Regions from separate parts of the Methylobacterium fujisawaense genome, predicted to be linked through region 3. Evidence: predicted binding sites of a transcription regulator. Region 3 holds the regulator's gene; each other region holds the start of a gene.
The links. Region 3 encodes HrcA, which represses chaperone genes, less so after heat shock. Its sites were predicted from a motif close to GTTAGCACTCNCNNNNNGNGAGTGCTAAC; they were not measured.
Positions count from the first base shown of each region.

Region 1 (2,266 bases), 1.5 Mb from region 3:
GGGGTTGTGCCGCCTTGATTGGCCAGAGCTAGATAGCGCTCCAGTCGCGCCGGATTGAAATCCGCGTTGCAGGAGGTGACGATGAACAGCGTGTCGACATTGGCCGCAGCGGCCTGAAGGGTCCGGCTGCCTTCGGTGCGGCGCTCCATGACCGTCCTGCGGCTGAGACGGCGATGCACGGTCTGGGTTCGTGGATCGACGAGAACCCAATCGCCCACGGTGAAGTCGCTCGTGCTGGCGTGGATCGCGAGCGTCAGTTCGACGGATCCGGCCTCCGACAGGGCGGTCAAGCGAGACCGGTGAAGCGTCGCGATCCGCATCGGGGCGAGATCGGCCTCGTGGGGTTCACGCTGGACTTCGAAGAAGTCGGACCAGCCCAAGCTTGCAAGCGACAGGGGCTGGAAGGAAGGGGGATGATCGATCACCGTCCTGCCCATGACATGGCATCCTGCGCCTGGCCAGCCCTCCGCCGCCAGGCGCACGTCGATGCCCGGCCGAGTGCAAGGACCGTCGCCCTGCGCCGTCGCCCTGCGCCGTCTCCCTTGGCCATACCCACGGGAGGCGGACGGTCGTGTCGCCGCGCGGGTCAATCGGGAGCGGCCGCGAAGGCGCGCGCCAATGCCCGGATGAGCCGGTCTCCGGCCCATTCATAAGATTAGCACTTCCACTCGGTGAGTGCTAACAATGCGTCGATCGGGCGGCGATGACAGTCTCGCCGTAGCCTTTCCCGCGACAGCGCCAATCATGTCGGTTGGATCTCGCTTGGGAACGATCAGGATACCACGATGAAATTCCGTCCGCTGCACGACCGCGTGGTCCTCCGTCGCATCGAAGGCGAGGAGAAGACCAAGGGCGGCATCATCATTCCCGATACGGTCAAGGAGAAGCCGCAGGAGGGCGAGGTCGTCGCCGCTGGACCGGGCGTGCGCGACGAGGCGGGCAAGATCAACCCGCTCGAGGTGAAGGCCGGCGACCGCGTCCTGTTCGGCAAGTGGTCCGGCACCGAGGTCAAGATCGACGGTCAGGACCTCCTGATCATGAAGGAATCCGACATCCTGGGCATCGTCGCCTAGCGCGGATCAGGCCGCTCAGAGCCTCACGACGATCTGCCCTTCGAGGCGCCCGCTGTGGCGCGCCTCAGGGCCAAACGACAGATGACGAGTGCTCCACCATGTCCGCCAAAGACGTTCGCTTTTCGGTCGATGCCCGCGAGAAGATGCTGCGCGGTGTCGAACTGCTCGCCAGTGCGGTGAAGGTGACGCTGGGCCCGAAGGGCCGCAACGTCGTGATCGAGAAGAGCTTCGGCGCCCCGCGCATCACCAAGGACGGCGTCACCGTCGCCAAGGAGATCGAGCTCGTCGACAAGTTCGAGAACATGGGCGCCCAGATGGTGCGCGAAGTGGCCTCCAAGTCGAGCGACACCGCCGGTGACGGCACGACGACCGCGACCGTTCTCGCGGCCTCCATCGTCCGGGAGGGCGTGAAGTACGTCGCCGCCGGCATGAACCCGATGGACCTGAAGCGCGGCATCGATCTGGCCGTGGCCGCGGTCGTGAAGGATATCGGCGCGCGCTCCCGCAAGGTCGCCTCGTCCGAGGAGATCGCCCAGGTCGGCACGATCTCCGCCAACGGCGACAAGGAGATCGGCGAGATGATCGCCCACGCCATGCAGAAGGTGGGCAACGAGGGCGTCATCACGGTCGAAGAGGCCAAGACCGCCGAGACCGAACTCGACGTCGTCGAAGGCATGCAGTTCGACCGCGGCTACCTGTCCCCGTACTTCATCACGAATGCGGAGAAGATGGTCGCCGAGCTGGAAGACCCCTACATCCTCATCCACGAGAAGAAGCTCTCCTCGCTCCAGGCGATGCTGCCGGTGCTCGAGGCCGTGGTCCAGACCGGCAAGCCGCTCCTGATCATCGCCGAGGACATCGAGGGTGAGGCGCTGGCCACCCTGGTGGTGAACAAGCTGCGCGGCGGCCTGAAGGTCGCGGCCGTGAAGGCGCCGGGCTTCGGTGACCGCCGCAAGGCGATGCTCGAGGACATCGCGATCCTGACCAAGGGCCAGATGATCGCGGAGGATCTCGGCATCAAGCTCGAGAACGTGACGCTCCCGATGCTCGGCCGCGCCAAGCGCGTGCGGATCGAGAAGGAGACCACCACGATCATCGACGGCGCCGGCGAGAAGGCCGACATCGAGGGCCGGATCAGCCAGATCAAGGCGCAGATCGAGGAGACCACCTCGGACTACGACCGCGAGAAGCTG
Region 1 is NZ_CP155000.1:3,937,061-3,939,326, reverse strand. It holds gene rsgA (ribosome small subunit-dependent GTPase A) at 1-437, opposite strand, end outside; gene ABC766_RS18625 (co-chaperone GroES) at 786-1,073, shown strand; gene groL (chaperonin GroEL) at 1,172-2,266, shown strand, end outside.
Region 1: the regulator HrcA is predicted to act here: its motif matches at 655-683, upstream of ABC766_RS18625 (co-chaperone GroES).

Region 2 (2,266 bases), 2.6 Mb from region 3:
CGGCGATCATCTGGCCCTTGGTCAGGATCGCGATGTCCTCGAGCATCGCCTTGCGGCGGTCACCGAAGCCCGGCGCCTTCACGGCCGCGACCTTCAGGCCGCCGCGGAGCTTGTTGACGACGAGCGTGGCGAGCGCCTCGCCCTCGATGTCCTCGGCGATGATCAGGAGCGGCTTGCCGGTCTGGACCACGGCCTCGAGCACCGGCAGCATCGCCTGGAGCGAGGAGAGCTTCTTCTCGTGGATGAGGATGTAGGGGTCTTCCAGCTCGGCGACCATCTTCTCCGCATTCGTGATGAAGTACGGCGACAGGTAGCCGCGGTCGAACTGCATGCCTTCGACGACGTCGAGTTCGGTCTCGGCGGTCTTGGCCTCCTCGACGGTGATGACGCCCTCGTTGCCCACCTTCTGCATGGCGTGGGCGATCATCTCGCCGATCTCCTTGTCGCCGTTGGCGGAGATCGTGCCGACCTGGGCGACCTCGTCGGAGGTCGAGACCTTCTTGGCGCGGGCGATGATGTCCTTCACCGCAGCCTGGGTGGCGAGGTCGATGCCGCGCTTCAGGTCCATCGGGTTGATGCCGGCGGCGACGTACTTGGCGCCCTCGCGGACGATGGCCTGGGCCAGCACGGTCGCGGTGGTGGTGCCGTCACCCGCGATGTCGTTGGTCTTCGAGGCCACTTCGCGCACCATCTGGGCGCCCATGTTCTCGAAGCGGTCGGCGAGCTCGATCTCCTTGGCGACGGTGACGCCGTCCTTGGTGATGCGCGGGGCGCCGAAGCTCTTCTCGATCACGACGTTGCGGCCCTTCGGGCCCAGCGTCACCTTCACCGCGTCTGCGAGGATGTCGACGCCGCGCAGCATCTTATCGCGGGCGTCGGCGGAGAAACGAACGTCTTTCGCTGCCATTGTGTGCCTCTTATCTGGTTGGGTTGCGCCCCAAGACTATGGAAAGTCTCAAAGGGCGGTGAGAGGTGATCCGATCAGACGGCGACGACGCCCATGATGTCGGATTCCTTCATGATCAGGAGGTCCTGACCGTCGATCTTGACCTCGGTGCCGGACCACTTGCCGAACAGGACGCGGTCGCCGGCCTTGACGTCGAGCGGGTTGACGCGGCCCTGCTCGTCGCGGGCGCCGGGACCGACGGCGACGATCTCGCCTTCCTGCGGCTTCTCCTTGGCGGTGTCCGGGATGATGATGCCGCCCTTGGTCTTCTCCTCGCTCTCGATGCGACGGACGACCACGCGGTCGTGCAGCGGACGGAACTTCATGAGCTGCCCTCTTGCTTCAGGTCTGGAGTTGGCGTTGATGCGGCCGGCGGGACCGCTCGCGAACTCGACTGTTAGCACTCTGTCTCGGCGAGTGCCAAAGACGGCGGCGAGATAGGCTCGCTGCGGTTCCGAGTCAAGGCTGTCGCACCCCCGCGCGACGGTGCGATGACGCGCCGGCGGCCTTCCTTCTCGTCCCATGGATAATGCGCCGTCATGTTGAGCCTGCACGGACCCGAAGGCCCGGTGGCGTTGCAACCCGGCAGCCCGATCGCGCGCCATACGGTCTGGCTCGACCTGAACGACCCGAGCCCGGAGGAAGCCAAAGCGGTCGAGGCCGCGACCGGTCTGCGCGTGCCGTCCCGGGCGGCGCTGTCGGAGGTCGAGACGTCGAGTCGCCTGCGCCGGGTGAAGGGCGGCCTGTCGCTCTCGACGCCGATGATCACCTTCGAGCAGAGCGCGTCGCAGGTGAAGCCGCTGGGCTTCCTGTTGACCAAGGACCACTTCGTCACGATCCGCTTTCACGACCTGCGCGCCTTCGACTCCTCCGCGAAGCGCATCGCGGAGGGCGATGGCAGCAAGACCCCGAGCGAGATCTTCCTCGTCGTATTGGAGGAGCTGGTCGACAGCCTCGCGGACGCCCTGGAGGACATGGGATCGGAACTCGACACGCTCTCGACCCGGATCTTCGACTTCGACGTCCGCGGTGCCGAGCGGCGGCGCCTGGAGAGCCCGCCGCCCCGGCGCCGCGACCTCGCCCTGCGCCGGATCCTGCGGGGCATCAGCAACCGCGGAAAGGTCCTGGGGAAGATCCGCGCCAGCCTGCTCGGGCTCGAACGGATCGTGCCGTTCGTCGCCGCAGCCTGCGACGGCATCGGCCTGCCGGAGGACGCGCGCTTCGAGACGATCAAGCGGGACATCGAATCCCTCGACGAGTTCGAGACGCGCCTCGCTGAGAACGTGCAGTTCCTGCTCGACGCGGCCCTCGGCCTCATCA
Region 2 is NZ_CP155000.1:1,378,534-1,380,799, reverse strand. It holds gene groL (chaperonin GroEL) at 1-907, opposite strand, end outside; gene groES (co-chaperone GroES) at 982-1,272, opposite strand; gene ABC766_RS06590 (CorA family divalent cation transporter) at 1,486-2,266, shown strand, end outside.
Region 2: the regulator HrcA is predicted to act here: its motif matches at 1,343-1,371, upstream of groES (co-chaperone GroES).

Region 3 (2,266 bases):
TCACCTGACGCTCGCCCATGGCCGGCAGGTTCGTGACGGCCCGGAGGGACCGGCCGATCAGCCGCTGGATTTCCTGCGTTCGACCCGACGGCTTCCCGGAACCAACCTCGCGGCGGGTGCGTTCGTGCGTCGCACGCGGGAGCATGGCGTACTCCGCCGTGACCCAGCCCTTGCCCGAGCCGCGCAGCCACGGGGGCGAACGCTCTTCGAGCGACGCGGTGCAGAGCACCCGGGTATTTCCGAAGCTGACGAGGCACGAGCCTTCTGCGTAGCGCGAGACCGCGCGCTCCAGGCTCACGGGCCGCAACTCGTCGGCGGCACGCTTGGAAGGCCGCATCGCGGGCCCCTTCTGTCGAGAGTGTCGAGGGCCGGGCTCTTAGGCCGCCGCGACATCACGGGCAAGCATCGCCATACGGATTGATCCGCGCGGGTCGGTTGCGCATGATCGGACCACAGGATGACCGCGTGACACACCCCAGTCCCAACTTTGCCAACGGCCAATCCATGCAGGCCCTCGCCGCCCTCAATGAGCGCGCCCGCGAGATCTTCCGGCAGATCGTCGAGAGCTATCTCACGACCGGCGAGCCGGTGGGCTCCCGGAATCTCGCTCGGATCCTCCCGATGGCGCTGTCGCCGGCCTCGATCCGGAACGTGATGGCGGATCTGGAGCATTCCGGCCTGATCTTCGCGCCGCATACCTCGGCCGGACGCCTCCCGACCGAACTCGGGCTGCGGTTCTTCGTCGACGCGATGCTGGAACTCGGCGACGTCAGCCAGGACGAGCAGGCGCGCATCGAGGCACAGATGCGGGCCGCAGCCTCGGGCCACACGTTCGATTCCGCCCTGGCCGAGGCCTCGACCATGCTGTCGGGCGTTTCGCGGGGGGCCGGCGTGGTGCTGACCACCAAGGCCAACGTCAATCTGAAGCACATCGAGTTCGTGCGGCTCGATCCGGCCCGCGCCCTCGTCATCCTCGTCTCGGATGACGGCTCCGTCGAGAACCGCATCGTCGATCTGCCGCCCGGACTTCCGGCGGGTGCGCTTCAGGAGGCCACGAATTTCCTCAACGCGCGCCTGCAGGGCCGCACTCTGGGGTCGCTGCGCGCCGAGATCGAGGCCGGCCGCAAGGCCATGAAGCGCGAGCTCGACGCGATCACCGAACGCCTCGTCGATGCGGGGCTCGCAACGCCGGTGGGGCCGACGGAAGCGCGCCAATTGATCGTTCGCGGCCAGGCCAACCTGCTCGACGACCTGCGTGCGGTCGAGGATCTGGAGCGGATCCGCCTGCTGTTCAACGACCTGGAGACCCAGAAGGACGTCATCGACCTGCTGGCCCGTGCCGAGGGCGGCGAGGGCGTGCGTATCTTCATCGGCTCCGAGAACAAGCTGTTCTCCCTCTCGGGGTCATCGCTGATCGCGGCGCCGTTCCGCGACGGATCGCAGAAGATCGTCGGCGTGGTCGGGGTCATCGGTCCGACCCGCCTCAACTACGCGCGCATCGTGCCGATGGTGGATTATACGGCGCGGGTGGTGTCGAAGCTTCTGGACGGCGGCCGGTAGGTCCTGTCGGGCCTCAGGCCGCCCGAACCGAATCCAGGAATCGTGCGACCTCGACACCGAGGCGCGCGGAGTGCTGCGACAGATCCGATGCTGAGCCCAGGACCTGTCGCGCGGCCTCGCCCGTTTGCGCGGCGGCTCCGGCCACCCCGGCGATATTCACCGTCACGTCCGCGGTCCCGTCCGACGCCTGGGTCACGTTGCGGACGATCTCCTGCGTGGCCGCCCCCTGCTCCTCGACTGAGGCGGCGACGGCCGCGGCGACCGCGTTGATGTCCCGGATCCGCGTGACGATACCGTCGAGTGCCCGGGTGGCTTCGCCGGTGGAGCCCTGGACGCGCGCGATATGATCGTTGATCTCCTCGGTGGCGCGGGCGGTCTGCGCAGCCAGATCCTTCACTTCGGCCGCCACCACGGCGAAGCCGAGCCCGGCCTCGCCGGCGCGCGCCGCCTCGATGGTGGCGTTGAGGGCCAGCAGGTTGGTCTGCGCGGCGATCGAGGCGATCAGCCCGGCGGCGTCGCTGATCCGGGATACCGCCTCCGACAGCGCCTGCACGCGGTGTCCCGTCTCGTCGGCCTCGTCCACGGCCGTCCGGGCGAGGCGTGACGAGCCTGCGACCTGCCCGGCGATCTCGCGCACGCTCGCGCCGAGCTCCTCGGCCGCAACCGCGACGGTGCGGACGCTGGTCGAGGCTTGGTCGGCGGCCGC
Region 3 is NZ_CP155000.1:5,404,709-5,406,974, reverse strand. It holds gene rph (ribonuclease PH) at 1-337, opposite strand, end outside; gene hrcA (heat-inducible transcriptional repressor HrcA) at 505-1,560, shown strand; gene ABC766_RS25595 (methyl-accepting chemotaxis protein) at 1,574-2,266, opposite strand, start outside.